DNA from 2 places in the Paenibacillus sp. GQ49 genome. Region 1 is predicted to be linked to the other one. Evidence: predicted binding sites of a transcription regulator. Region 1 holds the regulator's gene; the other holds the start of a gene.

What was found. The regulator LexA, encoded in region 1, represses DNA repair genes until DNA is damaged. The targets are predictions, from matches to a motif close to CGAACATATGTTCG.
Region 2: a site for LexA is predicted at 4,783-4,796, ahead of addB (helicase-exonuclease AddAB subunit AddB). Genes of this name have one in related genera too.

What each region holds. Positions count from the first base shown of each region.
Region 1 is NZ_JCAXEL010000009.1:89,324-105,248, reverse strand. It holds gene AC6CIF_RS17245 (aldehyde dehydrogenase) at 336-1,637, shown strand; gene lexA (transcriptional repressor LexA) at 1,742-2,368, opposite strand; gene AC6CIF_RS17235 (LysM peptidoglycan-binding domain-containing protein) at 2,665-3,042, shown strand; gene AC6CIF_RS17230 (DUF896 domain-containing protein) at 3,138-3,347, shown strand; gene AC6CIF_RS17225 (hypothetical protein) at 3,473-3,982, shown strand; gene AC6CIF_RS17220 (HAD family hydrolase) at 4,011-4,802, shown strand; gene AC6CIF_RS17215 (ABC transporter permease) at 5,391-6,320, shown strand; gene AC6CIF_RS17210 (carbohydrate ABC transporter permease) at 6,333-7,205, shown strand; gene AC6CIF_RS17205 (ABC transporter substrate-binding protein) at 7,253-8,887, shown strand; gene AC6CIF_RS17200 (GntR family transcriptional regulator) at 8,990-9,664, shown strand; gene AC6CIF_RS17195 (cupin domain-containing protein) at 9,761-10,306, opposite strand; gene metH (methionine synthase) at 10,486-13,926, shown strand; gene rnz (ribonuclease Z) at 14,004-14,942, shown strand; gene nucF (5' nucleotidase NucF) at 15,299-15,925, shown strand, end outside.
Region 2 is NZ_JCAXEL010000002.1:460,722-476,646, reverse strand. It holds gene mtaB (tRNA (N(6)-L-threonylcarbamoyladenosine(37)-C(2))-methylthiotransferase MtaB) at 1-1,082, shown strand, start outside; gene AC6CIF_RS06735 (NUDIX hydrolase) at 1,194-1,631, shown strand; gene AC6CIF_RS06730 (Na/Pi cotransporter family protein) at 1,689-2,690, opposite strand; gene AC6CIF_RS06725 (class I SAM-dependent rRNA methyltransferase) at 3,252-4,628, shown strand; gene addB (helicase-exonuclease AddAB subunit AddB) at 4,861-8,364, shown strand; gene addA (helicase-exonuclease AddAB subunit AddA) at 8,361-12,788, shown strand; gene AC6CIF_RS06710 (exonuclease SbcCD subunit D) at 12,848-14,032, shown strand; gene AC6CIF_RS06705 (AAA family ATPase) at 14,029-15,925, shown strand, end outside.

The sequences.
Region 1 (15,925 bases):
TTTCCTATTTTGAAGAAATGTATCAATTCATGTTATTAACAGCGCAAAAACCATTGTCATTATCTAGTAACCCATTAAAGAGAAACTGAAATTAATTCTTTCTTACAGTGCATTAAACTGTCTGAAACAAAAGATTTAAATCAAACTTCCTTAGAAATTCTGATAGCCACGAAATAGAAAGGAATACTAGCTTTCACTCTTTCAAAATTCCAACCATCGTTCAAATAAATACAAATGGATGTTTCATTTGTATGTTGAAAGTTTCATATAGAAGAGGTATACTTTAATTAAATTTTGAGCAATTTAATTTTAAATAATTAATTGGAGATGTTAATATGGATCAGGCAAAACAACTTGTGACAGAACAACGTACATTTTTTTATACAGGACAAACTAAAAATATCGAGTATCGGATTAATGCTCTTCAACAGCTTAGAAAGGGAATTGAAAAGTATCAGCAACGAATCCAAGATGCACTTCACGCGGATCTGAACAAATCTGAGGCGGAAGCTTACGGTTCCGAGATTCGCATTGTTTTGGGTGAACTGGATTTTGCATTAGAACACCTGCAGGAATGGGCTGCGCCAAAACAAGTCCCAACCAATTCGGCTATGCCGGATGGGGTGAGTACCATTTATCCTGAACCATACGGAGTGGCTCTTATTATTGCACCTTGGAACTATCCTTTCCAACTGGCCTTTGGTCCACTGATTGGAGCAATTGCAGCCGGTAACTGTGCAGTTATTAAGCCTTCTGAATTAACACCAGCCGTATCTCGTCTAACGTACGATCTGATTCAGGAGATCTTCCCTCAGGAGTATATTGCGGTTATGGAAGGAGAAGTTGAGGTCAGCACAGCATTGTTGAAAGAGAAATTTGATTATATTTTCTTCACAGGTAGCACAGGTGTTGGTCGCATTGTTATGAAGGCAGCTGCGGAGCACTTGACTCCTGTAACTCTTGAGTTGGGCGGCAAGAGTCCTGCTATTGTCCATAGTGATGCAGATCTGAAGCTGGTGGCCCAACGTATTGTTCGTGGTAAATTCCTGAATGCAGGGCAAACATGCGTTGCTCCGGATTACTTGCTTGTGCATGAACAAGTTCATGATGAACTGATCAATCTGATTAGCGCAGAGATCAAAGATAAATTTGGGGATGATGTGTTACAGAACTCTGATTTCCCGCATATTGTTAATTCGCGTAACTTTGATAGGTTGTCGAGATTCCTCACAGATGGCAAAGTACTAATTGGTGGACGTTCTGTACGTGATCAGTTGCTTATTGAGCCAACTGTACTTGGAGATGTGAACTGGGAATCGGCTGTCATGCAAGAAGAAATCTTCGGTCCGATTCTTCCTGTATTTACGTACAGGGACCTGAATCCTATACTGGATGAGATTGTTCGCCGGCCAAAACCATTGGCGCTATATCTCTTCACACAGGATGAGCAACTGCAGGATCAGGTTCTGAATCAAGTATCCTTCGGTGGGGGATGTATTAATGACACACTTTCTCATATGACTTCACACTATCTCCCGTTTGGTGGTGTAGGAGAGAGCGGTATGGGCTCATATCACGGGCAACAGAGCTTTGATGTGTTCTCGCATCACAAGAGTGTTCTGAAACGCAGTAAATAATTAGCTGCTAAACTAACATAAAAATGAAAAAAGAGGTTGTCCTGTTGATCAGGGCAACCTCTTTCGTATTTCATTACATCTAGTTTTGTTACTCAAGTTAAATATTAATGAATATCTCGGAAAAGGCCAATGACTTTACCCAGAATACTAACGTGTTTCAAACGTAAAGGTTCGAAGGTCGCATTCTCCGGTTGAAGGCGAATATGATCTTTCTCTTTATAGAACGTTTTCACTGTAGCTTCATCGTCTTCAGTCATTGCAACGACGATATCACCGTTATCAGCAGTTTGCTGTTGACGGACAATAACGTAATCTCCGTTAACGATTCCAGCTTCCACCATACTATCTCCGACTACTGAAAGCATAAACACTTTTTGTTCGCCTACATAATGTGTAGGAAGAGGGAAGTAGTCTTCAATGTTCTCGGTTGCAGTGATTGGAACCCCGGCTGTAACTTTACCAACGACAGGAATACGTGCAACGCTATGAGCAAATTGATGAGAATGCTCAGATTCTTCCTGGCTCAAAAGCTCAATGGCTCTTGGCTTGGTAGGGTCGCGTCGGATCAAACCTTTTTTCTCCAAACGATCCAAATGTCCATGTACTGTTGAGCTGGAAGCAAGTCCAACCGCTTCACCAATTTCCCGTACGGAAGGAGGATACCCCTTCAACCGGACTTCATTTCGTATAAACTCCAGAATAGCCTGCTGCCTGCTGGATATCTTCGACATACCGTATCAACCCCATTTTAGTAACGTTTGGGAAAATTATAACATAGAACCTCCGTTCGTACAAACATAAGTTCTAAATAAAATAGCATTAAATCAGTGTTTTTTAACTTATAGAATAGAAATTGTCCAAAAGTCAGAGCATAATACTGCAAATGCTTTGCAAAAGGAAGTGAAATAAGATATTTCTCCTTCAAAAAAGAAGCGAACAATTGTTCTGAAAATCTATTGAACAAAACAAGTGTTCGTGTTATATTGATTTCAACAGATAGGAACAAACGTTTGGAGGCGGGTATTTAATGAGATATTCTACTTATCAAAGCATTTATGAACCAATGAATTCGGAACTGGTGAAGTCTAACATAGGGAACTACAAGAAGGTTTTAGTGCGTTTCAAGATTTCTTCATGGATGTTAAAGGTAGCCATTACCTCTATGATTATATTTATTGGATGCAGCACCGTTTTAACTGTATTTGCCGGCAATGAGAATGATGTTCTGCCTGGAGGAAAGATAGCTGTTTCACAAGGGGAAACATTATGGAGTATTTCTTTGGAACATAAACCGACGAATATGGACACACGTATTTATATAGAAGCAATTAAGAAAGTGAATCAACTTCATACAACTTCCATCCAAGTGGGACAAGTACTAGCTCTACCGCAATTTGCAGAATAAAATGCACATCAATGAGTGTTAGCGCGTGTCAGCTTGACAAGCAGCCTTTATAATGGCAAAGTTAATATGACTTTGTATTTTTGGAGGGGACAAGCTTGGATATAGATAGTCTGGTAGCACGCATTAACGAATTGGCTCGTAAGCAAAAGTCCACGGGATTGTCGGAGGAAGAACTTGCTGAACGTGCCGAGCTAAGAGAGATTTATTTGAGCAATATTCGCAGTAATTTCAGACAACAACTGGATACCATTGAGATTGTTGATGATGAGAATGACAAAGGCCACCAAGGCAAACTCAAACACTAACGAAACCTAATGATATCATTATGATATTTAGGTTTCTTCCTGTTATTTTGAGTATGCAATTTATAGGGGGAAATGTTGGTTTGCAATTATGTAAGCCGATACAAAGACACATAAGGGGGATTCTCATGTCGCGTTCGTTCGAGAGAACGGTTAAGAAAAATTCCAAGCAGTTAAATCAGCAACGCAAAAAAAGTGGTCAACCAATCACAGGTACACCAGGTGAAGAAGTCTTTAAGGGACGCAGCCTTTTGTTCCCTATATTTTTGATCGGTCTCGCCTTTTTGTATCTGTTTATGAGCACATTCCTTGTGCAAGCTCCAATGACAACTTGGGACTGGGTGACGATGCTGCTTTACGTATTTTTGGCAGTCATCTTCATGCTTCGCCGTCCATACATCAAGATTAGCAGTAATCGGATTATAACGACGAAGGGTAATCGTGAACGTTCAATTGGGGTTGACGATATCGTTAAATTCAGAATTGAACCAGGTACAGTTGTTATCGAACATAACAGTCGCGGGAAAAGATGGGTGTTTACCAAGTTATTGAACCGTTACGATACAGATGCGATTGCAGAACGTTTGCTGAAGTTTGCAAAAGCACACCAGATCACCGTGGAAACCGTCGAAAAGTAATTATTGCATAAAGGGGTAGATGATCGGAATGGCGTTAAAAGCGATTTTGTTCGACCTAGATGATACTTTATTGTGGGATGAGCGTAGTGTTCGAGAAGCTTTTCATGAGACTTGTCTAATCGCAGCGCAAGAGACTGGGGCCAAGCCGGAAGAACTTGAAGAAGCTGTTCGTAATGAGGCACGTGGACTGTATGAATCATATGAAACCTTTCCTTTTACCAAAATGATTGGAATCAATCCGTTTGAAGGCCTATGGGCTAACTTTACTGGTGGGGATCAACCTGAGTTTCGTCAGTTGGAACAACTTGCTCCAGTATACCGTAAAGAATCTTGGCGTCTTGGCTTGTTGAAGTTGGGTATAGATCGGGAAGATCTTGCTGAACAACTGGCCGCACAGTTTGGAGTAGAACGGAGATCCAGACCTCATGTATACGAAGAAACGATGGATACCTTGCGTCAGTTACAAGGAAAGTACAAACTGTTGTTGTTAACAAACGGTTGTCCTGCTTTGCAACAAGAGAAGTTGGATGGTGTACCTGAATTGACTCCTTTCTTTGATGAGATTATTATCTCGGGTAACTTCGGAAAAGGAAAACCAGATCCGTCGATATTTGAACATGCTTTGAGTAAACTAGGTGTTAAACCCGAAGAGAGCATGATGGTTGGAGACAAGTTAACGACTGATATTCGTGGTGCTTTATTATCTGGCATCCAATCCGTATGGATTAACCGTGAGCATAAGACCAACAACGAAACGTATGCGCCAGACCATGAAATAACACATTTATCGGAATTGAATCAGCTTATTGCTAGTTTCTAAGCAGATCAGCTATAACATCTTTCCTCAGCACCCTGAAACATTGGAAGCTTCAATGAACGATGATGTCGTTCTTGAAGTTACCAATGTTTTTTTATTTGAGCTTGTTGACTAAATTACCTTGTTAAATGAGATCTCCATTTTTTTTGCTAAAAGTTATTGAAATTAGGGGGAAGCTGAATTAGAATATAACTAACATACTAGTATGACTAGTATTTAGATTGTCCTAAAGCAATTTCTTTTTGACTTACTACATTAAATGGAGGCAGGGAGTTATTGCTTATTATTTTCGATTGAATGTAAGCGCTTAATAATTTAGAATATCTTCTTTCGATTTGGAGATCACACCACTTAGTAAGTGCTAATGAATGATGTGAAGCACCTTGGATTGTGTGATTCTACATAATACATGAAATTGATATCGCTTACATTTAGCAATTATCTATTTCGTAGTGGGGGTGAACTTAAAGGAGTTGTTGTCTTCTACAAGAGGAGAAACGATGGGAGTTGTATATGAATTACTCTTACTTATCAAGTCCTGGATCGGAGTGAAAACACATGGAGTCGGAAACCGCTAAAACAACGTTAACCATGACATCTTTACGTAAAGAGAGCAGATTACGAACGGCAGCAACCTTGTTTCGCAAAGACTGGCAGCTGTATTCACTATTAATCCTTCCCATCATCTATCTCCTTATTTTTAAATATGGGCCGATGATTGGTAATGTGATTGCGTTCAGACGTTTTGTTCCCGGGGGAAGTATATTTGGAGAAACGTGGGTTGGATTAAGGTACTTCAAAATGTTCATTGAGGACCCTACCTTCTGGAGAGTATTTGGTAATACGCTGATGTTGGGCGGACTTGCATTGCTCTTTACATTCCCGGTTCCAATCATTTTTGCCTTGATGCTTAACGAAGTGAAGAGTAAACGATTCAAAAAGTTTGTACAGACCGCGTCTTATCTGCCTCATTTTCTGTCCATCGTTATCGTTGCAGGTATGATCCTGCAGCTGACAGCAGTGAATGGTTCCATTAATGGACTGGTGGCTTTCTTCACCGGAGACAATATTCCTTTTATGCAGCGGGCTGAGTGGTTCAGAACAATCTATATCACTTCTGAGGTATGGCAGGGTATGGGTTGGGGAGCGATTCTGTATCTGGCTGCACTGACAACCATTGATGATTCTTTGTATGAAGCTGCGCGTATCGATGGTGCCAATCGGTGGAAGCAAACGATTCATGTAACGTTACCAGGGATCTTGCCAACGATTGTGACGTTATTGATTTTGAACATGGGTAATTTCCTGGCAGTTGGATTTGAAAAAATCTTGCTCTTATACAATCCGCTTATCTATGAGACATCTGATGTGATCTCCACTTACCTGTATCGGGTGGGACTGGAATCCAGTAACTTCAGTTATGCTACCGCAATTGGCTTGTTCGAATCGCTGATCGGTCTGATTCTGGTGTTCTCCGTAAATGCCATCTCACGCAGACTGACACAAAGAAGCTTATGGTAAAGGAGGAGCACCATGCAGGAATCCAGATCTTACAAGGTATTTAAAGTATTCAACGTTATCTTTCTGCTGTTCGTGGTATTTATAACGCTCTATCCATTTTTAAATGTCGTGGCACAATCCTTCAGTAGTGAGTCCTATATTAATTCGGGTAAAGTTAGTCTGTTCCCAAGAGGATTCAATGTGGAGACGTATAAGACTATCTCACGTGACAGCATGTTCTGGACGAATTATAAAAATACGATTATCTATACTGTAGTAGGTACATTAATCTCCATGTTTATGACGACTATTTTCGCATATGCCCTGTCCAAAAAGAGGTTGATGGGTCGCAAGTTTCTGACGATGTTCGCCGTATTTACCATGTTCTTCAGTGGTGGATTGATTCCAAACTATGTGTTGATTAATTCCCTTGGGTTCAACAACACCATGTGGGCACTTGTTGTTCCTGGCGCAATTAGCATATACAACATGCTGATCATGAAGTCATTTTTTGAAAATATGCCTGAAGAACTGGAGGAAGCTGCCTCCATTGATGGTTTGAACACCTACGGGATCTTGCTACGCATTATATTGCCGCTTAGTAAAGCAGTTATGGCAACCATGGTGCTGTTCTACGCAGTAGGTCATTGGAATTCCTGGTTCCCAGCCTTTCTGTATTTGGACAAAAAAGAACTGTTCCCGGTCACCATTTATTTGCGCAATATGATTGCAGGAGCGACAAGCGGTGCATCTGCCGGTGCAACCTCAGCTGATAACCTGACACAGATTGCTGCCAATATTAAGTCAGTAACGATGGTATTAACCATCTTGCCGATACTCACCATCTATCCATTTGTCCAAAGATACTTTGTAACCGGTATCATGTTAGGGTCTGTTAAACAGTAATACGTAGCAGCTAGAATACCTAAACCAAATTCAGGGGGATAACCTAAATGAATCAAAAGCCACGTAAGTTTGTTGGTAAAATGGTGTTGGCATCAATGATGACCGTTGTTCTGGCAGCATGTAGTAGCGGTACCGGAGCTGGAGGTGATGTCACAGAAGTTCAAACCAAGGCAGCGATGGAGACGTACAATGTAGGGGATACATTCAAGGCGACTGAGCCGTTTAATCTATCGATACTGTATAGTGATCAACCTACCTATCCGTACAAAAAAGACTGGTTGCTTTTCGAAAAGATGACTGAAATGACTGGTGTTACACTTGAGCCAACGATTGTTCCTATGAGTGACTATTCTCAGAAGAGATCTCTTCTAATCAGTTCTGGTGATGCACCGCTGGTTATTCCAAAGACTTATCCTGGTGAAGAATCTGCTTTTGTATCTTCCGGTGCGATTCTGCCCGTTAGTGATTATATTGATTTGATGCCCAACTTCAAGGATAAAGTAGAAAAATGGGGATTGGAAGAAGAAATCGAAGGACTTCGACAGGAAGATGGCAAGTATTATGTACTCCCGGGTCTGCATGAAGAAGTATGGCCAGATTATACATTAATCGTAAGAACAGATGTTTTTGAAGAAAATAACATTGCTATCCCAACCACATGGGATGAACTGTATGACGCTGCAAAGAAACTCAAAGAGCTCTACCCGGATTCCGTTCCGTTCTCGGACCGATTCCAATTTAATAGCACATTAGGTATTGCGGCTACCGGCTTTGGTACCAAGGCTGGATGGGGTTTTGGTAACGGATTGACGTATAAGGAAGATCAGGATGAATTTGTGTACACGGCTACAACACCAGAATACAAAGAGATGCTAACGTACTTTAACAAGTTGGTATCCGAAGGATTGCTCGATAAGGAGAGTTTTACACAGGATGATGATCAGGCTGTACAGAAATTTGTATCCGGCAAATCATTCATGATTAATGGTAATTCCCAAACGGTGGTGCTGCACCGAAATGATATGAACAAAACGCTGGGAGAAGGTAAATACTCAGTTGCAAAGATTACAGTACCTGGTGGACCAAAAGGGCAATTAATGTCTGGCTCCAGACTTGAAAACGGTGTCATGATCTCCGGGAAAATTCAAAAAAGCGAAAACTTCAAAGCCATTATGCAATTTGTGGATTGGTTATACTACAGTGATGAGGGTCAAGAGTTTGCCAAATGGGGCGTTGAAGGCGAAACATTTACCAAAGAGGGCGGAGAACGTAAATTGGTAGAAGATGTGAACTACAATGGCTTGAATCCTAAAGGCAAGAAGGATCTGCGTATTGACTTTGGTTTCTCTGGTGGAGTATTTGCCTACGGTGGTACGACAGATCTGCTGCAATCGATGTTTAGTGAAGAAGAGTTGAAATTCCAACAAGACATGAAGGATACCAAGGAAGTAATCCCGGCAGAACCACCAATTCCTTACTCTTCAGAGGACCGTGAACGGGTGACACTTCTGAGTACACCACTGAAAGATTATTCGGATCAAAATACACTTAAATTTATCTTGGGTGAGCGGGACTTGTCTGAATTCGATACGTTTGCCAAAGAGCTGGATAGTCAAGGCTTATCCAATTATCTGAAGCTGGCAAATGACACGTACAAAGCCTACAAAGAAAACAAGCAATAATATAGTTGATGCTGGCCAGATTACCGTTTCACACCGATATATAAGTGGAACGGTAATTTGTGCTAAGATGAATGAATACGGCTGATAGAAAGAGGTCTAGGCATGTCACTTAATCAAAAAATTAGAGGCTCGACCCGGGCATATTCATATAACCTGTTAAAAGAACGAATTCTTCACCTGGAACTTAAGCCGGGTACCAAGATTTCAGAGAAAGAGATTGCAGATGAACTGCAGGTGAGCAGAACACCCGTGAGAGAAGCATTCATGAAGCTTGCTGAAGAAGAACTGCTGGACATTATTCCCCAGAGTGGAACGATTGTCTCTCATATTAATCTGGAGCATGTGGAAGAAGGCAGGTTTATGCGGGAGAAGATGGAGAAGGAAATCGTAACTTTGGCTTGTGTTTCTTTTCCTGAAGAGTTCAGATTTCGACTTGAAACCAACATTGCAATGCAGGAAGTTTGTATAGGGAAAAACAATTTCTATCGACTTTTTGAACTGGATGAAGAGTTTCATCAGATTTTGTTCCAGGGCACGGGTAAGCTGAGAACATGGAAAATGTTGCAACAACTGAATATTCCGTTTAATCGGTTGCGTTTATTACGTCTAGCGGAGGACTCCAACCTGGAGGTCATCATCTCCCAGCACAAAGAGATTTATCGTCTTATCACAGAGCGTCAGACCGAGCAAGCTGTGCAGGTGATGGAAGCTCATCTTAGACTAGTTGTTATTGAACAGGAATCGATAAAAGCGAAATACCCGCATTATTTTATATAATGCACGATGTTGTATACTACTCTCCATATGCATATGCGAAAACCCCTGTTCAATTGAACAGGGGTTTTGGTTAAGCAAGTTGTAACATGAGAGTGTTTAGGCTTGTTTGATAAAAGTAGGATCAGGGTATGGATCTGCAATCCAGCCATCTTTTTCGATGAACAGACGTACAGCAATAATTTGTTTGTTCTCCATTAAGGTGAAGAAGTGCGGTGTATTCTCAGGTACAGATATAACGTCTCCAGGAGACAGTTCTACATTAAAGTAGCCCACATCATCTGTAGCTTTAATAACAAAGATTCCTTTACCAGCGACAATTGCACGGATCTCATCTTCAGCGTGGGTGTGGATCTCTTCGAACTTGGCCAGCTTTTCTTCGATATCTGGTGTTTGTTCGGACAGTGTGATGACATCCCAGATCTGGTATCCGCGACGTGCAGCCAAATCTCTGATTTCATAATCGTAAGTTTCTAAAACCTCGGTTTTCTGTTCATCAGTTAATCCAAAGTTATTTTGCAGATCAGTGTTCAGTTTGGAAGCGTCCCACTTCTCATATAATACATCGTATTTGTTCAAGAAATTTCGAACATTTTCGTCGCCAGTGATGCGTTCGTTCGTATTTCGGATAACAATTTCAGCCATGTTCTTTCCCTCTTTTCCACTTGGTTTAATTGAATTATATCGGATTGCTTTGTTTTTGTCGATTCTCAAATTCCGTTCATATTCGTGCAAACCCGCCATCTTTCGGGACCAAACCCGATCTTTCACAATAAGTTAGTTTCTGTTAAACTAAGATCTAACGTTTTGCGGGGGTGAAGATATTGGATAAGATTAGTCTACACGATGCATTAAAACAACGAATATTAATCCTCGACGGTGCAATGGGGACCATGATTCAACAAGTTGATCTGACTGGCGAAGATTTTGGCGGCGAAGATCTGGATGGATGTAATGAAATGTTAGTGCTTACTCGTCCAGAGCTGATCCAGCGCATTCATGAAGAATATCTGGAGGCTGGCGCCGATTTAATTGAAACCAATACATTTGGTGCGACATCCGTTGTGCTTGCTGAGTACGATATTCAAGATCGGGCACGCGAGATCAACCTGGAAGCAGCCAGAATTGCGAAAGCTGCGGTTGATCGTTTCTCTACACCTGAATCTCCACGTTATGTGGTAGGTGCGATGGGACCAACAACCAAAACACTGTCTGTAACTGGGGGAGTAACGTTCCAGGAACTTATCGACAGTTATTTGGAGCAAGCGCTTGCTTTAATAGAGGGAGGCGTTGATGCGCTACTACTCGAAACCTCACAGGATACCCTCAATGTAAAAGCAGGCAGCATTGGAATTCAGCAGGCCTTCGAACAGAGTGGCGTTACACTGCCTCTGATGATATCAGGAACGATCGAACCGATGGGAACGACCCTTGCGGGTCAGAACATCGAATCCTTTTATATATCCTTAGAACACCTTAACCCAATTTCGGTAGGACTAAACTGTGCTACGGGTCCGGAGTTCATGCGTGATCACATTCGCTCTCTTTCCGGAATGGCATCGGTTGCCGTTAGTTGTTACCCGAACGCGGGTCTTCCGGATGAGAATGGTAATTACCATGAGTCACCAGACTCGCTTGCTCAGAAGATTGGTGCTTTTGCCGAACAGGGCTGGTTGAATATTGCTGGTGGATGTTGCGGGACAACCCCTGCACATATTCGGGCGATGCGCGACACACTTGCCCAGTACCCCCCAAGAGAAATGAACGGAACACATCCACCGGCATTGTCTGGTATAGAACCAATCTATATTGAACAGGACAATCGTCCATATATGGTCGGTGAGCGTACGAACGTGCTGGGATCACGGAAATTCAAACGCCTCATTGTAGAGGGCAAATATGAAGAAGCCTCGGAAATTGCTCGTGCTCAAGTGAAAAATGGAGCGCACATTGTTGACGTGTGTGTACAAGACCCGGACCGTGAAGAGTCTGAAGACATGGTGAAGTTCCTTGAATTGGTTGTTAAAAAAGTAAAAGTTCCTCTCATGATCGATACGACAGATGCTTCAGTAATTGATCTGGCCCTCCAGTACTCGCAAGGTAAAGCGATAATTAACTCCATTAACCTTGAGGATGGCGAAGAGAAATTTGAGCTGATTACGCCGTTGCTTCATAAATATGGTGGTGCAGTAGTTGTCGGAACGATTGACGAACGGGGTCAGGCGATTAGTCGGGAAGACAAGCTTGACGTAGCCAAGCGCTCTTACGATTTGCTGGTGAACAAATATGGTCTCAAACCAGAAGACCTCATTTTCGATACGTTGGTGTTCCCGGTAGGTACGGGAGATGAACAGTACATCGGTTCAGCCAAAGAAACCATTGAAGGTATAAGAGTGATTAAGGAAGCGATGCCAGAATGTCATACGATCCTCGGGATCAGTAACATTTCATTCGGACTGCCTGAAGCGGGCCGTGAGGTGTTGAACTCAGTATTCTTATATGAATGTACCAAAGCAGGTCTCGACTATGCGATCGTGAACACAGAGAAACTGGAGCGTTATGCCTCCATTCCTGAAGAAGAACGCAGACTCTCCGAAGAGCTTTTATATAACACGAATGATGACACTCTGGCGGCGTTCGTAGCGGCGTTCCGTAACAAGAAGGTTGAGAAGAAGGAAAAAATCTCGAACCTTTCATTAGAAGAGCGTCTCGCTTCATATGTAGTCGAAGGAAGCAAAGAAGGATTGCTGCCGGATCTCGAACAGGCACTTGCCAAATACACAGCACTTCAAGTGATTAACGGTCCACTGATGCGGGGGATGGAGGAAGTAGGTCGTCTCTTTAACAACAATGAGTTGATTGTAGCTGAGGTGTTGCAGAGTGCGGAGGTTATGAAGGCTTCTGTAGCATATCTGGAGCAATTCATGGAGAAGAACGAGACTTCGGTTAAAGGCAAGATCATTCTGGCCACGGTCAAGGGCGATGTGCATGACATCGGTAAAAACTTGGTTGAGATCATCCTGTCGAATAACGGTTACCGAATCATTAATTTGGGTATAAAAGTACCACCAGAACGTATCATTGAGGCATACCGAGAAGAAAAAGTCGACGCAATCGGCCTCTCGGGTCTATTGGTAAAATCAGCGCAACAGATGATTCTTACCGCTCAGGATTTGCGAACAGCAGGTATTGATGTGCCTATTATGGTTGGCGGAGCGGCGCTAACACGTAAATTCACCAAAAATCGTATTCGTCCTGAATATAACGGAATGGTTGTATATGCGAAAGATGCGATGGACGGTCTGGATCTGGCGAACAAATTGATGAATCCCGTTTCACGTGAAGTGATGCAACTGGAGATGGAAGCAGAAAAAGAAGCTGATGCTTCAAGTGCTGTAGCTGTTCAGGCTCTTCCAGAGCTTACGCGAGTGGAGCGTTCGGATATTGCTGTAGATAATCCGGTTCTTGTCCCGCCTGACCTGGAGCGGCATACGATGCGTAACTACCCATTATCACATATCCTGCCATATGTGAACATGCAGATGTTGCTTGGACATCATCTGGGGTTGCGCGGTTCAGTAGAACAACTGCTTGCTTCAGGTGATAAGAAGGCTACCGACCTGAAAGCAGTCGTGGATGATATCATGCAAGAGGCTGTTCGTGACGGGATTATTCAGGCACATGCCATGTATCGTTTCTTCCCGGCTCAGTCCAGTGGTAACAGCATCATCATCTATGATCCAAAGGACACCAGCAATATTTTGCATACTTTTACGTTCCCACGTCAGAAAGTCGAGCCGTTCCTGTGCCTGTCCGACTTCCTGAAACCTGTTGAATCCGGTCAGATGGACTACGTTGGTTTCATGGTTGTTACGGCCGGACACGGTGTGCGTGAACTATCTACTGCGTGGAAAGATCAAGGGGATTACCTTCGCTCGCATGCTCTGCAATCCGTAGCGCTTGAAGTAGCAGAGGGATTAGCTGAACGTGTGCATCATATGATGAGAGATATATGGGGATTCCCGGATTCAGCCCAGATGACCATGAAGCAACGTCACGGTGCACGCTATCAAGGGATCAGGGTATCCTTTGGATATCCGGCTTGTCCGGATTTGGAAGACCAAGGGCCGCTGTTCAAGTTGCTGCAGCCTGAGGATATCGGGGTGGAATTGACGGAAGGTTTCATGATGGAACCTGAAGCTTCCGTATCAGCGATGGTATTCAGCCATCCGCAAGCTAAGTATTTTAATGTAGAGAAGGCATAAATTCAGTAGAGTGTCAGGCAAAGCCCTCCGCATTGTCGGAGGTTTTTTGCTGGCAACAGAAAGAGGTGCGATCCAGAATGGAACTATATTTCCTGGGAACTAATGCTGGTGTACCTACGCTTCAACGGAATGTAACTTCCATTGGGTTACGCATGTTGGATGAGCGCAGAGCTTTGTGGTTGTTTGACTGCGGGGAAGGAACGCAGCATCAGATTTTAAGTTCTCCGCTTAAACTGAGCAAATTGGAGAAAATATTCATTACACATCTGCATGGTGATCATGTATTTGGACTTCCAGGACTGCTTTCGAGCAGAGCCTATCAAGGTGGCACCACACCATTAACCGTATATGGTCCGCCAGGTACGGAACGAATGATCAGTACAACAATGGAGCTTAGCCAATCCCGGGTTAACTATGATTTGAATATCGTGGAACATACGGGCGGCGTCCTGTTCGAGGATGACAGTTTTATTGTGGAAGCAGCTTTGCTTGAGCATCGGATTGACAGCTATGGATACCGGATCACGGAAAAAGATCGCCCAGGAAGCCTGGACCCAGCCAAACTGGCGGAATACGGTTTGAAACCAGGCCCATTGTTCGGCCGGCTGAAACGTGGAGAAACCATTACGTTGGATAACGGTGATTCGCTTCGTCCAGAAGATGTATTGGGAGCGCCAAAGCGTGGTATGGTAATCACCATATTGGGTGATACACGTCCATGTGACAATGTACAGCCTCTTTCCATCAATGCAGATGTACTTGTACATGAAGCTACATTCATGCATGATCTGGCCGATACAGCACATGAGTACTATCATAGTACTTCTAAACAAGCGGCAGAAGCGGCTAGAGCAGCCAATGTAGGGCAACTAATCATGACTCACTTCAGTTCACGCTATAAGGATGAGGATCAACTTCAGCCCCTTTTGGAAGAGGCGCAGTCCGTATTCCCGAATACCAGACTTGCAAACGAACACCAGCTTATTCCTGTCGTGCATCGCAAGCAAGAATCTTAACCCTGATTGCGAACCAGTGCACGGTTAAACACGTCATATAAAGATCCGGGTAATTGCACGGGACTGAGGGAGAGGAACTCCCGCGGTCCCTTTTGCAATCTGGTCAGAAAGCGTGTAGGATGGGCAATATGAAGAGGGAAATGATTCAAATTATTTTCCGGGAAAGCGCAGGAAATGACAAGCTTGTACAGAAGACGCGCGAGTTAAACCGTCGGTGTTCGATCCGGTTCGACTTGTTGCGTACATATGTCAGCAAGCCATTATTTTTTGCCTGAATACATAGGTTCGCGGTCAAGTTCGAGGTAGATGATTAAGGACATGAAATGTTAATGGAATAAAGAAAGGAAGTGCTGTGTGTGATTAAGGCCTATCTGATTGACTTGGATGGTACGCTCTATCATGGCAGACATCGTATCGAAGGAGCCGATCAGCTTATTCGAACACTGCAAGAGCTAGGAAAGCCGTATTTATTCGTAACAAATAATTCTTCCCGTACACCACAAGGTGTGGCAGATCATCTGAACGGGATGGGCATACCTGCCGACGCGTCTCAAGTATGCACTTCTGCAGTGGCAGCTGCTGAATATGTTGCTGAAGAGTCCCCAGGTGCAACAGTGGCATGTATCGGAGAAGCAGGATTGCTGCAAGCCATAGAAGAAGCAGGACTACAGCTGACGGAAGATGCGCCAGAATATGTGATACAGGGGATTGATCGTGAATTTTCCTATCATAAACTGACCAAGGCGCTAAGGTGGATTAATGCGGGATCAAAATTCATCATGACCAACCCGGATCTGCAGCTTCCTTCCGATGATGGACTGACACCTGGGGCGGGGACTATTGGAGCAGCAATTGAAGCAGCAACCGGAGTCCATCCTACAGTCATAGGAAAGCCATCGAGTGTTATAATGAAGTCGGCCATTAGCAGGCTAAACCTGGCGTCTCATGAAGTGGCAGTGATCGGAGATAATATGCGAACCGAT
Region 2 (15,925 bases), on a different contig from region 1:
TGGACATCCCGGGGGTGGATCTGGTTATCGGTACACAGGACCGTGACAAGATTTTGCCATATGTTAATGAAATTAAGGAGTCCCGTCAACCCGTTAATGCGGTGCGTAATATTATGAAAACCCGTGTGTTTGAAGAGATGGATGTACCTGATTTTGCTGATCGTACCCGAGCGTTCCTGAAAATCCAGGATGGATGCAATAACTTTTGCACGTTCTGCATCATTCCGTGGTCTCGTGGTCTCTCACGCAGCCGTGAGGCGAATAGCATTATTCAACAGGCGCATCAGCTCGTACACGCCGGATACAAGGAGATTGTTCTGACCGGTATTCATACAGGTGGGTATGGTGATGACATGGAGAATTATGATCTGACCGATCTGCTGTGGGACCTGGACAAGGTAGAGGGGCTGGAGCGTATTCGAATCAGCTCGATTGAAGCCAGTCAGATTGACGACCGTATGCTCGACGTGATCAAACGTTCGGACAAACTTGTTCGTCACTTCCATATTCCGCTGCAAGCGGGTGATGATACGGTATTGAAACGCATGCGCCGTAAATATACGACAGAAGAGTTTTACAACAAGATGCTTCGCATTCGGGAAGCAATGCCGGATGTAGCGATTACAACAGACATCATTGTTGGATTTCCTGGTGAGACGGATGAGATGTACCGTAATGGCTATGAGTTGATGCGGAAGATCGGTTTTTCCGAAATGCACGTATTCCCTTATTCGAAACGTACGGGTACACCAGCAGCACGGATGGAAGATCAGGTGGACGAAGAGGTCAAAAATGCACGTGTGCATGAACTGATTGACTTGTCTGAGCAGATGCAGCTGGAGTACGCTGAGCAGTTTGTCGGACAGGTACTGGATGTTATTCCCGAAGGTGAAGCCAAAGGCCGCGAGGGAAGTGGCAAGCTGCACGGTTATAGCGACAACTACATTCAACTGGTCTTTGATGGAACGATGGACATGGTCGGTAAAGTGTGCCGAGTCAAAGTGGTTGAAGCAGGTGTCAACGAGAGTCAGGCTACGCTGGTACGTGTGTTGGAAGAGAATCTTAAGTCCGCCGCGATGTGATCGAGGCGTCAGAAACAAGGATTTCATTTCCTTGGGGAGCTTACCCGGGGAGATGAGGTCCTTCTTTTGCAAAAAAATAAGATAAAGATATCGAAGTTGATGGGGGAGAGCATGATGAACAAAAAAGAAATTTCAGCAGGCGGAGTTGTTTATAGAACAGGGGAAGACGGACGTCTTCAAATTCAGCTTATCGTAGATCGTTATGGTAAAACAACTCTCGCCAAGGGCAAAATGGAAGATGGAGAAACAATTGAACAGACGGCACTGCGCGAGATTTTGGAAGAGACAGGTATGGTGGGCCGCATTGTAGAGCCGGTTGATATCATTGCTTACACGTACCAACATGCAGACTTTGGCCCGGTGGACAAGGAAGTTCATTATTATCTCGTTGAAGCCGAGAGTGGTGATCTACAGCCTCAGATTGAAGAAATCAAGGGTGTGGATTGGTATGCTCCGGAAGAAGCATGGTCCTTACAGCAGCAGAGCGGATATGATAATAACGATGATATCTTGCGTGTAGCCCTGAACAAGTTAGGCATTAACGTATAACGCACTATTGTTCGAGTCAGTTAGCCGCGAGCTCTGTGGGTCTGGATAGGCAGATCATCAAGCCACGGGTGACTTCGCCGCGGGGGCGTGGACCGGTGGTTTTTTGTGCCAGATTGGCAAGTAACAGAATGGCAAAGCAAGCAGTGAACTGGTGACGTTAAAAAGGGTCTGGGCATGCGCAATCTGTGCCCCGTTGTCCGCTGACAGCCAGGCCGAAGCTGCATGCAGCTGGCCGATCAGCGGCATAAACAGCAGCGCTCCCGCAATGTTTAATACAACATGGGAGGCTGCGACAAATTTGCCTGCGGATGCTCCGCCCGCAGCAGCAATCACAGCGGTGATGCAGGTCCCCACATTGGACCCGATCACAATGGCGATGCCGATATCCACAGGTAATACTCCTGTGGCTGCGAGCGTAATCGCCATGCTAATGACAGCTGCGCTGCTGTGAATGAGTGCTGTCAGACAGGCACCTGCCAGGAAGCCCCACCACAAGCTGTCGGCCGAGCGGTCGAGAAACCATTGAAATACGCCCATGCTCCGCAAGGGTAAGGCAATGGATTGCATCACCTGAATGCCTGTCATAACAAGTGCAAATCCCGCGGCTGCGAGGAAGCTGTACTGGATGTTAAACAGAGTCTGGCGGGTGCGTTCAGGAGCGGCCAGATTGCGTTCACCAAGAACAACAAACAGGGCCCAGCCCGTTAGAGACAGGACGAGTAGCGGCAGGGAAGCACGGCCGATCTGCAGTCCCACCAGCTCCGTTGTCAGGCATGTCCCGATGTTGGTGCCGAGGATGATTCCAAGTGTGCGTCCATAGGTAATTAATCTGGCATTAGCCAGTCCAATGGTGAGTACGGTGACCGCAGTACTGCTCTGTAACAGGGCCGTTGCACCTGCACTGAAGGCCATGCCTTTCCAAGGAGCAGAGGTGGCACGATTGAGCCAACCTACCAACATGGGTCCTGCCATGCGCTGCAAGGCCGTCTCCATCAGCTTCATGCCACCAAAAAAGATAATAAGCCCATAGAGTAGGGGCAATATCACATCTCTAAACATACAAAATCATTCCTTCCGTCCGGGTTCCTTAACTCATCCTATGAGTAAGAAAAGACAGCCATGACAAGCCTAAAGGAATTCAGAGGGAAGCGACCTAAATTACCCCACCCCAATTCGAAAGATACGATGATTCGTGCAAACGTAGTGGAGGGGACGAAATCGAATCTGAAGAAGCGAAGCGTGCGCCTTTGTGTCCGGATTTTCCCTTTAGGAAAGGGGAATCAAAAAAATCTGGAGACAACAGCGATCAGAGGAACAAATCGTCGCTGTAGTGTCACTCATACAGCGCTTAAAGTAACAGCTTAGCGCCAACATGCTCTCAACTGCCCCACCCCAATTCGAAAGATACGGTGATTCGTGCAAACGCAGCGAAGAAGACGAAATTGTTACCGAAGAAGCGAAGCGCTCGCCTTTATCCCCGGATTTTCCCTTTGAGAAAAGGGAGTTCAAAAAAATCTGGAGACAACAGCGATCGGAAGATCGATTCGTAACCGAAACGCCACCTACGCGCCGCACCAAACCTATCTTTTGAACTATTAAATTAAAGGAAGTGGATCTACCTTGCCATCAGTTACACTCGAACGCAGTCGCAAAAAGCGGCTAGAACATGCACATCCATGGATATTTAACAATGAAATTGCCTCTGTTGACGGAAACCCGGAGCCGGGAGATCTGGTCAATGTATTGAATCATCAAGGTCGCTATCTGGCGACAGGATATTACAATCTCGCATCTCAGATCACGGTAAGAGTTGTATCTTATCAACCGCTGGAGTCCGAACAGATGGATACGGCGTTCTTTGCAGCGCGTTTCCGCGATTGCTTGCGTCATCGGGAACGTTTTATCCAGGATGGAGAGGCATACCGCCTCGTTTATGGCGAAGCAGATTTTCTGCCAGGATTGATCGTTGATCGATTTGGCAGCGTCCTCGTTGTACAGTTGCTTACACTTGGCATGGATCGTTGCCGTGAAGCCATCGTACAGGCACTCATTGAAGTAATGCAGCCAGAAGGCATATATGAGCGCAGTGATGTCTCAATTCGTGAACTGGAAGGTTTGGAGCAGACCAAGGGTCCACTGTACGGAGAGTGCCCACGACATGTCACCGTTACAGAAAATGGACTACTCATTAAAGTGGATATCGTGGAAGGACAGAAGACAGGTTACTTCTTCGACCAACGCGAGAATCGTGCAGCCATCGAACCGCTCATGAAGGGTTGGGGCTACAAGAGTGGAATCACACTACAAACGACTGAGCAGGATGGCACAGAGCAGCTCTTGCCTGTGAATAAAAGCGGTAAAGTAGTTACATTCCCTTATTGGGATGGTGCCACTGTGCTGGAGTGCTTCTCACACACAGGCAGTTTCACGTTGAATGCTTGCAAGTATGGAGCCAAAAAAGTGACTTGTCTTGATATTTCGGAGCATGCCATTGAGAGTGCACGAACAAATGTGGAGCTGAACGGTTTTACCGACCGTGTTGAGTTCGTAGTTGCTGATGCATTCCAGTACTTGCGTGAACAAGTGAAAGGGCTGGATGAACGTACCGTACGTGCACGTGCAGGCGAACAGAAAGTAGATACATCCAAAGCGCTGGCAGCTGGCGGTAAAACATTTGATGTCGTCATCCTTGATCCTCCTGCATTTGCCAAAACGAAATCAGCAGTCAAAGGTGCATGCCGTGGATATAAGGATATCAACCTGCAAGGAATGAAACTGGTTAATGAGGGCGGATATCTGGTGACAGCCAGCTGTTCGTATCACATGCGTCCTGACCTTTTCCTGGATACGATTGCGGATGCAGCGGAAGATGCAGGCAAAGTGCTGCGTCTAATTGACTGGAAGGCAGCAGGTAAGGACCACCCGCAAATTTTAGGCGTGGATGAAGGACATTACCTGAAATTTGCTATTTTCGAAGTGCGTAGTAAAAAGAATTAGAAGAGTCTGGTTTCACTTTTTTTAATCTCTCGTGAGATAAAGTGAATTTTAAATGAATGATACTTTTGGCAAAAAGTCCACAGTGTGATAGCTGCGGGCTTTTTGCTGTTTGGCTGTGTTAACGGAGATGATCTCCGTTTTTACCGGATAGTGGCAAACGTATGTTCCGAACCAAGTCAGATATGTTATACTGGGAATTAAAATCTTGTACGTGTAGTTTGGAGGATTAGACATGTCCGTTCGTTTTGTTATTGGCCGGGCAGGCAGCGGCAAAAGCTCGCTGATTACCCGGGAAATTACAACCCTGCTTCAACAAGAACCGCAAGGTAAACCTTTGATTTTACTCGTTCCGGAACAGAGTTCCTTTCGCACAGAGCAGGCATTGGTGTCTTCTGGAGCAATTAAAGGTACCATGCGTGCAGAAGTGCTCGGCTTTCGCCGTTTAGCCTATCGTGTAATGCAGGAAGCAGGTGGTTCTGCTCGTATTCCGATCGGAGCCGAAGGCAAAAAGATGCTGCTCTACAAGGTCATCCAGCGCCGTAAGGAAGAATTGAAGTTGTTTGGTGCATCCGGCAGCCAGCTGGGTTTTATAGGTGAATTAAATGACTTATATAGTGAATTTAAACGTTATGAAGTTGATCCATCATTGCTGGAAGAAGGGCTGTCTGGAGGGAATACCTCATCCACTTCGCCGATTCTGGAGGACAAGTTGCATGACTTGAATCTGATATATCGTGACTATGAACAGGAACTGACCCATTTATATATTGATGATGAAGACACGTTGACTGAGCTGACAGATCGTTTGTCGGAAAGTGCATTGCTGCAGGATGCCCAGATCTGGATTGATGGCTTTCAGGGATTCACGCCACAGGAGATGAGTGTGATCGGTCGGCTGATGTTGCAGTCCTCTTCCGTGACGATTGCACTGACACTGGATCGTCCTTATGATCACGGCGCACTGCCTGGAGAACTGGAACTGTTCTATCCCACAGCGAGTGCCTATGCGCGCCTGAAAGGGATGGCTGACGAACTGGGTATACCGAGTGATATAACCGTGCTAGATTCGGAGATTCCACCGAGATACAAAGATCGTCCGGGACTTGCTCATCTGGAGGCTGGTTTCGACCGGCGAATTCGTTGGAAAAGTGAAGGCCTTGATTCCGGAATCCGACTGGTTGCAGCGGAAAACCGACGAGCTGAGATGGAGGGGGCACTGCGTGAGATGCGGCGCCTGGCACAAAACGAAGGTGCGCGTTACCGGGATATGGCAGTACTTGTCCGGCAGTTGGATACCTACGCTGATATAGCTGAACCTCTATTCAGGGATTATGGCGTACCCGTCTTTCTGGACCGCAGAAGAAATGAACTTCATCATCCATTGTCCGAGTTTATCCGTTCTGCACTGGATATTGTTCGGCGCCACTGGCGTTACGAGGATGTATTTCGCTGTGTCAAAACGGATCTGCTACTTCCGCGTGATGGTTCCATCACTCGTGAAGATATGGACCAGCTTGAGAATTATGTACTGGCTTGTGGTATTCACGGGTATCGCTGGACTGATGGCAAACCATGGAAGTATGTACCAAGCCTGTCGCTGGAAGATAACGGTCAGGATGGCCGTAGTCGAGGACGGGACCAGATGCTTTCTCTAATGGAGAGCTGCCGAACGGTCATTACAGATTCCTTGGGTGTTTTTGAGAAACGAATGAAAAAGGCAAAGACAGCCAAAGCCCAGTGCGAGGCACTATACAGATTGCTGGAAGATGCTGAGATCCCATGGAAGCTGGAGAACATGTCTGCTGAAGCTAAGGCTCAAGGTGACCCCGAACGGTCGAGAGAACATCGGCAGATGTGGGGAGCTGTGCTGGATTTATTGGATCAGATGGTTGATATGATGGGGAATGAACGGCTGGATATCACGCTGTTTGCCGGGATGATTGAGACCGGATTGACGGAACTGAAGCTGGGTCTGGTACCACCAGCACTTGATCAGGTATTGGTTGGTTCCATGGACCGTACACGCCTTCAGGACATCAAATACGTATTTATCCTTGGCGCCGTTGATGGTGAATTACCTGCCGTACCTCAGGATGATGGCGTATTAACGGAACTGGAAAGAGCGTTACTGACAGAAAGAGGCGTGGCGCTTGGACCAGGAGCAACAAGACAGATGCTGGATGAACGTTTCCTGATCTATACGGCACTTACAGCGGCAAGCAGCCAGTTGTGGCTGAGTTACCCGGTTGCTGATGATGAGGGGAAAGCACTGCTTCCTTCCGAGATTGTCCGCCATGCACGGAAAATGTTTGGTCTCCAAGAACAGCCATTACTCGCTCAACCACCGGTTGCGAACTCGGAAGAAGCGCATTGGTCCTATGTCACCCATCCAGGTCAGAGTCTGTCTGCGCTCATTGGACAATTGCGCAAATGGCGCCGTGGAGAAGACATCCCTGAAATGTGGTGGGCGGTCTACAATTGGCATGTATCTCGAGAGACAAGCAGACCTCAGCTGGAGCGGTTGATGGGATCGATCTTTTATCGTAATCGGGCATTGCCACTACGTACAGCTACCAGTCGCAGACTGTATGGTACAGAGGTGAGGACGAGTGTCTCGCGAATGGAGCGGTTCGTTGCTTGTCCGTTCTCCCATTTTGCTTCGCACGGGCTGCGTCTCAAAGAACGGCAATTATACCGCCTTCAGGCTCCTGATATCGGACAGCTGTTTCATGCTGCACTAAGCCAGCTGGCTATGCGGTTGCGTGAAGAAAATCGTAGTTGGGGCAGCTTGACTCCAGACCAATGTCGTCAGGAAGCCGAGCAAACGGTGGAGCAGATTGCACCACAGCTGCAAGGGGAGATTTTGCTAAGCACCAAGCGATACGGTTATATTTTCCGCAAATTGAAGGACATTGTTAGCCGGGCATCCGTTATTCTCGGTGAACAGTCCAGACGTGGAAGTTTTGAACCGATTGGGCTGGAACTTGATTTTGGACCGGATAAAACACTGCCGCCACTACGTTTTGAACTGGAGAACGGATGTGTGATGGAGATCGTGGGTCGGATTGACCGTGTGGATGTGGCAGAAGGCGAGAATGGTCTGCTTTTGCGTGTCATTGACTATAAATCAAGCCAGACGGACCTCAAGTTACATGAAGTGTACTATGGTCTGTCATTGCAGATGCTCACCTATCTGGAGGTGCTGCTTAGTGCTGCCGAAGAATGGCTTGGGGAAACGGCGATGCCGGGAGGAACGTTGTATTTCCATGTGCATAACCCGCTGTTGCAATCCGCAAACGGCATGACATCGGAGCAGGCAGGACAAGAACTGCTGAAACGGTTCAAAATGAAAGGTTTGCTGCTGGCGGATCGGGACGCAATCGCTCAAATGGATAACACCCTGGATAAGGGGTATTCAGCGATTATTCCAGTTGCCCTTAAGGCGGACGGAAGCTTTTATAGCAGCGCCGCTGTAGCTACGCCAGAGCAATGGGATACGCTGCTTGCTTCGGTTCGCAGTAATATCCGTCAGATTGGTACCCGGATTACGGATGGGGATGTGGCTATTGAGCCTTATCGCATTCAGCAGGAAGTGGCGTGTACGTTCTGTCCGTATAAGCCTGTTTGTCAGTTTGATGAGAATATAGAAGGAAATGAGTATAATCTGTTGTCCAAACCGGGCAAACAGCAAATCTGGGATATGTTATCTCACAACAAGGGAGGGGAAACATCATGACGAATATGCCAAAACCGGAGGGTAGCTTCTGGAGTGATGACCAGTGGAGTGCCATCTCGGAAAGCGGAGAAGACATTCTGGTTGCCGCAGCGGCGGGATCAGGCAAGACAGCCGTGCTGGTTGAACGAATTATTCGCAAGATCGCAGATCCCTCCCAAGGATTCAGTGTAGATCGTTTACTTGTAGCCACGTTTACCAAAGCGGCGGCCGCCGAGATGAAACAACGGATTCGGGAAGCGCTGGAACGTGCGCTTGAAGAACAGCCTGGAGAAGAGCATCTGCGTAAGCAGCTGTCGCTGCTTGGACGGGCATCTATTACAACGCTGCATTCATTCTGTATGGAAGTCATTCGCCGTTACTATCAGCAAATTCCGTTGAACCCGGCTTTTCGTATATTGAATGAAAATGAAGCGGAGATCATGCGCCAGGAACTGCTTGAAGAACTATTTGAGGAAAAGTATGGCGAAGAAGATGAAGGTAGTACATTCCGCGAATTGGTCGACTGGTTCAGTGGAGAACGAAATGATGATGCGATGCATCGACTGGTGCAACGATTGTATGATTTCTCCCGCAGTCATTCCTGGCCGGATCATTGGCTGTCAGAGATGGCATCTGCTTTTCAGGTGGAAAGTGTGGAGGCACTTGGACATTCAGCATGGGTTCAGAGTATTTTGCGTGATGCGGCTCTTGCTTTGAGTGGTGCAGCAGGACTACTCCGTCAAGGTATTCATATTTCCATGCAGCCTGAAGGTCCGGCACCTTATGCAGATACGTTAAAAGAAGATCTGGTGATGGTGGAAGAGCTGCTGTCTGCGGCCCAGGTTATGCCATGGGAGAAGTTGCCTGAAGTGTTTCAACCCGCTGCATTTGGCAAACTGAAACCCTGCAAAAAGGATCAAACGGACCCTGCTTTACAGGATCAGGTGAAGGAACTCCGGGAGGCTGCGAAAAAGGCCGTTTCCGACCTGAAAGGTTCATTGTTCGGAAGAAGTGCTTTTTCGTTCTGGCAGGAGCTGGAGCAAGCGGCACCACTCATGCAGGAACTGTCGAGGCTGGTTAGTACGTTTGGAGAACGTTATCGACAGGCCAAGCAGGAACGGGGGCAAGTTGACTTCAGTGATCTGGAGCATTACTGTCTTCACATTTTGCGGCATGAGGATTCAACGCCTGAACTGTCGATGCCTTCCGATGCGGCTATGGAGTACCGTTCGCGATTCGATGAAGTGTTGCTTGATGAATATCAGGACACCAATACGGTTCAGGAAGATATCGTGAAGCTCATCTCCAGAGAAAACCCGGGTAACCGATTCATGGTCGGTGATGTCAAGCAGAGTATCTACCGTTTCCGTTTGGCTGAGCCGGGTCTGTTTATGAACAAGTATCGCCAATATGGAGTGAGCACATGCGAAGATGGAATGGTGGAAGATCGTCTGAGTCGTACAGGTCAACGTATTGATCTTGCACGGAATTTCCGCAGCCGTGCGGAAGTCGTGCATTCAGTCAATATGATATTCCGGCAACTCATGAACGAAGGTGTGGCAGAGATTGCTTACGATGAACGAGCTCAACTGGCATATGGGGCTACGTTCCCGTCAGAAACACTTGGTGATAAGGCGTATACACCTGAACTTATGCTGATCGATCGTCAGGGCGGTGGTCCTGATCTGACAGAGAGTACGGATGAGAATGGGGATGTATCAGTCTCCGCAGAACTGGAGAGTGCCGAACTTGAAACGGCCCAGTTGGAGGCGCGGGCGATCGCAAGGCGTATTCGTGAGATGGTTGGGGATACGGATAAACCTGCCCTCCATGTATATGACAAAGCCCTGCAAACGATGCGCCCGGCACGTTACGGTGACATGGTCATCTTGCTGCGTTCGACCTTGATGTGGGCTCCGCTCATGATTGAGGAATTCAGACAGCAGGGAATTCCTGCTGGAGGAGAGCAGAGCAAGGGCTATTTTCAGGCTACAGAAGTGGAAATCATGATGTCTCTGCTTCAGCTTGTTGATAATCCAAGGCAGGATATTCCGCTTGCTTCCGTGCTTCGTTCCCCGATTGTCGGACTGGATGAAGAGGAACTGGCACAGATTCGGCTCGGTGACAAAAGACAGTCATTCTATGATGCGGTTATATCGGCTGCGGGAGATTGGAGCGATTCCTCCACTAATGCTGTACAACAATCCCGGCAGGATAAGCATCCTGATTCCAATATCGTCCAGTTGCAGTGGCCGGAAGCCTGGTCAGAGATGGAACAGGGGGAGCGGGAGACAGCAGCTTCTGTTGAGGCAGAGATTCTGGACGATGTACACGAATTCGATGTGCATACATTGCATACAGATGGAATGCAAGATGCTGGTGTTGCGGGACATGCAAGTGAGGATTTGGGCATAACGGAGATCTCAGGCTCGGAATTACAGCAAAAGTTAATTCGTTTTATGCGTCAATTGGAGCAGTGGAGACTTGAGGCAAGGCAAGGCAGTCTAAGTGAACTGATTTGGCGTATGTATCGGGAAACCGGTTATTTAGACTGGGTTGGTGGTCTTCCAGGAGGACTGCAACGTCAAAGTAATCTTAAGGCATTGTACGATCGCGCACGACAATATGAAGAATCAACTGCAAATCGTGGCTTGTTCCGTTTCCTGACCTATGTTTCTAGACTACGGGAAAACGGGGGAGACCTCGGGACTGTAACAAGTAGTTCTGGTGAGCAGGACAACGCCGTACGTATCATGACCATTCACCGGAGTAAGGGTTTGGAGTTTCCAATTGTTTTTGTCGGTGGCATATCCAAGATGTTTAATCAGCAGGACTTGAACGCACCGTTTCTAATGCATAAGGAACTGGGATTTGGTCCGAGGTTTGTGGATCGTGAGAACCGGGTTGCCTATCCTACATTAGCCAATCTGGCGATTCGTCGTCGTGCGCAATTTGAACTGCTTGCTGAAGAGATGCGTGTGCTGTATGTTGCGTTGACCCGTCCCAAAGAGAAAATGATTTTGCTGGGTACTGTAAAAGATGCCGCGAAAAAAACGCTCGCGTGGTCTCAGGTCAAGGATAGCCCTGAACTGGCATTGCCAGACTATCTGCTTGCTGCTGGACGGAGTTACCTGGACTGGATTGGACCATCCCTGATGAGACATCCAGATGCGGTTGTGCTGCGTGAACTTGCTGGAAGCAATGATTCGTTCTCAGCTTGTCTTGCAGATGATCAATCACGATGGGCGATCTCTATTATTTCCGCTGATCAGGTATCCCGTGACCATGTGGTGGATCAGACACTCGGAGAAGAAGACGGGATGACTGCGGTGCGGAAAGAGCGAATTGCTGCACTAAAAGCGGTTCAGCCTGTGAAGTTGGTTACATCCTCAACGGTAGAAGAGCTGACGAAGAGTGCACAAGATACGGCTAACCAAAACATTGAGAATGAAGGTGCCGATACAATAGCTCTTCAACAAGAGGAGACACAGCTGATCAACGAGGTTGATCAACGGCTTTCATGGACGTACCCCTATGAAGCAGCAACTCAAGTAGCAGCCAGTACATCTGTCACGGAGTTGAAAACGTTACTTGCGATGCAGGATATCCAGTCCGTAGAGGTGATGGAGGAACTGGGAGAACAGTCCGAGAAATTATTGGCTCACAACACCCCAGGAATCAATTACGGCAAAGATGAAGCAGGCCATGTACTACGTGGCGTATCCGATGAATCTAACGAGCCTGAGACTGGATCAGGGTCAGATTCAAACCGTACGGTGAATGTTCCAGATACGGGATCTGCGGGTACGTCTTTCAAACTGCATCTGCGTCGTCCGAAATTCATGGAGGCAACGCAGCTGACAGGGGCAGAACGGGGGAATGTGTATCATACGTTGATGCAGCATCTTCCTATAGATGGATCATCCGTTGATTCACAGCTTATTGAACAGACGATTGAGCGGTTGATTAACCTTCAGATTTTGCTGCCCCATCATGCTGCGGCTATCGAACCTGAAGAACTGGCCGGATTTTTCAATACAGAACCAGGGAAAGAATTATTGCGTGCAACGTGGATGAAACGGGAAATTCCGTTTGTGTATGGACTTCCGGCACACCAGTCTCCAGTGGAATGGCTTCATGAACGGGCGGCGAACTCAGATATACAGATGTTAAAAGAAGATAGCAAAATGCAGGCAACGATTGAAAATGAAACCGTGCTTGTACAGGGGATTATCGATTGTCTGTATGAGGTGGACGGCGAGCTTGTCTTGCTTGATTACAAGACGGATCGGGTATTGGAGCATCGTGGTGGTTTGGATGAACTCACCAAAAATTATCGCTTCCAGCTGGATCTGTATGGACGGGCTATTGAAGATATATTGGGACGGAAAGTTGACCGGAAATGGCTGTACTTTTTTGATGGTGGACATGCAGTGGAATTGTAAAAGAACTGGAGCGGAATTGTAAACCATGGATTTCATATGGGAGAGGGGTGGAACGGACGATGCGTATTTTGCATACAGGGGACTGGCATTTGGGAAAAACGCTGGAAGGACGAAGCCGACTGCGTGAACAGGAAGATTTCGTTGATGAACTCGTCAGGTTGGCTGATGAGCAGCAGGCGGATGCCATATTGATGGCCGGAGATGTGTATGATTCGGTGAATCCTCCCGCAGCGGCGGAACAGCTTTTTTATGAAGCGGCAGCACGTCTGACGGAGCATGGAAGACCTCTTGTGGTGATTGCAGGGAATCATGATCAGCCAGAACGTGTAGCTTCCGTAACTCCACTTGTGAACAGACAGGGCATCACACTCGTAGGGATGCCTACTTCAGAAGCGGTAACCATCCATGCAAAGCGAACCGGAGAAATTGCACAGATTGCTGCATTACCTTATCCTTCTGAAGCCAGATTGAATGAATTGCTGACAACAGATGGGGACGAAAATGTGCTTCGTCAGGCATACAGTCACCGGGTGGGCATGTTAATGCAGCGTCTGGCAGCTTCTTTTCGCCCGGATACCGTGAACTTGGCCATGAGTCATATCTATGTGCTCGGCGGACTTGAGAGTGATTCGGAACGTCCGATTCAGATCGGTGGGGCCTACACGGTGGACCCTTCATCTTTAGCGACTGGTGCGCAATACACGGCACTCGGGCATCTTCATCGTGCACAGGCTGTCAAAGGAGACGGTGTGATTCGATATAGCGGTTCTCCGCTCGCCTACAGCTTCTCGGAAGCAGGGCAGAGCAAGTCTGTCACAATGGTTGATCTGGCGCCGGGTGGAGCAGCACAGGTAGAAGAAGTTTTGTTAACCTCCGGGCGTCCGCTTGTACGTTGGCAGGCCCGTGGTGGTCTGGCAGAAGTATATCGTTGGCTGGATGAGGGGCGTGATCCACAGGCTTTTATCGACATGGAAGTGTGGCTGGACGAGGCGATGTCCCTGAAGGAGATTCAGCAACTGCGAAAATCACATGAAGGTATCATTCATATTCGCCCGGTGTATCCCGAGATGGCTGCAGCAGGACTTTTGGAACAACGATCCGAGCTGCCGGTCCACGAACTGTTCCGTAAATTTTATCAGCGTCAGACCGGTGGTGCACAACCGGAAGACAGCCTGGTACAGCTTTTCCTGGAACTTGTGGATGAAGACGAGCCGGGTGCGCGTGAGGAGGTCGAGGAAAGATGAAGCCAATTCTATTAAAAGTTGCCGGACTGCAAAGTTACCGGGAGATGCAGGAAATTGATTTTACCGTGCTGACGGAGACGGGGCTATTTGGTATTTTCGGTCCAACGGGTAGTGGTAAATCTTCCTTGCTCGATGCCATCACACTCGCCATGTACGGAAAAGTGGAACGTGCGGTGAACGGGACGCAAGGCATTATGAATCATGCAGAGGATTCGTTGTCGGTTGCTTTTACATTTGAACTGATGTCGGCGGAAGGCACTCGGAGGTTCCGGGTAGAGCGACGTTTCAAACGAAATAATGAAGTTTCGGTGAGTAACACGATCAGCAAATTCATAGAGACGGTTAATGGCGAAGAACAGGTACTTGCCGACAAATTGGCAGATGTGAATCGCTGCGTTGAAGATGTGATCGGTTTGAAGATGGATGATTTTACACGGGCAGTGGTGCTTCCGCAAGGGAAGTTTGCCGAGTTTTTGTCACTCAAAGGCAGTGAACGTCGCCAAATGCTGCAACGATTATTCCATCTGGAGAAGTATGGGGACCAATTGGCCATCAAATTAAGTCGGCGGGTCAAGGATAATGATATGGTTCACCAATCTCTTGCTGCGGAGCAACAGGGACTTGGTAATGCCAGCAAGGAGACGCTGGAAGAAACGAAACGTCTTCTTCAAACCGCTGTTCAGCAGTCTGAATTGTCCCGCAAAGCGCTGGATGAAGCTGCGAAGGAAGCTGAACAACTGGGCAAAATTCGTGAGTTAAGTAACGAACGGCAGGCCCGGATGGATGAACAGCAGAAGCTGAAAGCACTGGAACCACAGATAGAGGCAGGCGAACAACGGCTGAAACAATCCGTTGCGGCAGATGCAATACTGCCTGCGCTGCAGACGGTTCGAGATGCCACGGCTACACAGAAGCAGCGGCAGGATACCGCCGAGAAAGCTCATCAGCAAGCACTGGAACATGAGCGTCTGGCTGTTCAGGAAGCGGAGAAGGCTGAGACGGCACGCAAGCAAATGACTGAGGAAGAACCGAAACTTTTGCTGCGCCTGGAGCAACTCGAACAAGCAAAAGAGCTGCAACGGGAACGGGACGGGCTTCAGGCCGATTGCTCGCGCCTCTCACAGTTGCTGGAACAGGGGCAGAGCGAACAGACTGCGCTGGGACAGCAGCTTGAGAAAGAAAAGGAATTGCAACAGCGTGGACGAAAACGGCGTGAGGAACTACAGGAGAGCCTTAAGCCAAATGAAGTGAAGTCAGAGGAACGCAGGCAACTTCAAGCTGCACTTGAACTGAAACATCGTGTGGATACTGCCGCGGAGCAGTTGCAGCAAAATAAGGCTGACATGCAAGCCTATAAGCAGTCGGCAGAACAGGGAGCCGACAAGCTGAAGGCGGCGGCTGAGGAAGAACAACGCCTGAGTGATCAGCGTCAGCATCTGGTAGAACAGGCGTCAGCAGGTCTTGAGGCCTTGCTTGCCTGTGAGCAGGATATTAGCCGCGAACAGAGCCTACTGGCTCTAGCGGAGGAACAGCTGCGTGGCACGATGCGTGAGCAGGAGCTGCACCGGCTGTCCTCCGCCTTGCGCGCCGAGCTGCAAGATGGCGAGCCATGCCCGGTGTGCGGCTCGCCGCATCACCCGCTCCCGGCTGCGCCGCCGGGAGAAGGTCCGCATGCAGGCGATGCGGACCTGGAAGTGCTGCGCAGCCTGCACGCGGAGCTGCAGGAGCTGCGCTTTGGGCTGCGCCAGCAGCTGCACGAACGTCGCAGCCTGCTGACGCAGCTTGGCGCCGCGGCCGGCGAAGCTCCGGCCGCAGCCGAGGCCGCGCCTGCGGCAGCGGAGCCCGAGCCCGCCGGGTCGCTCGAACACGGGCGCTCCCCGGCAGGCTGGGCAT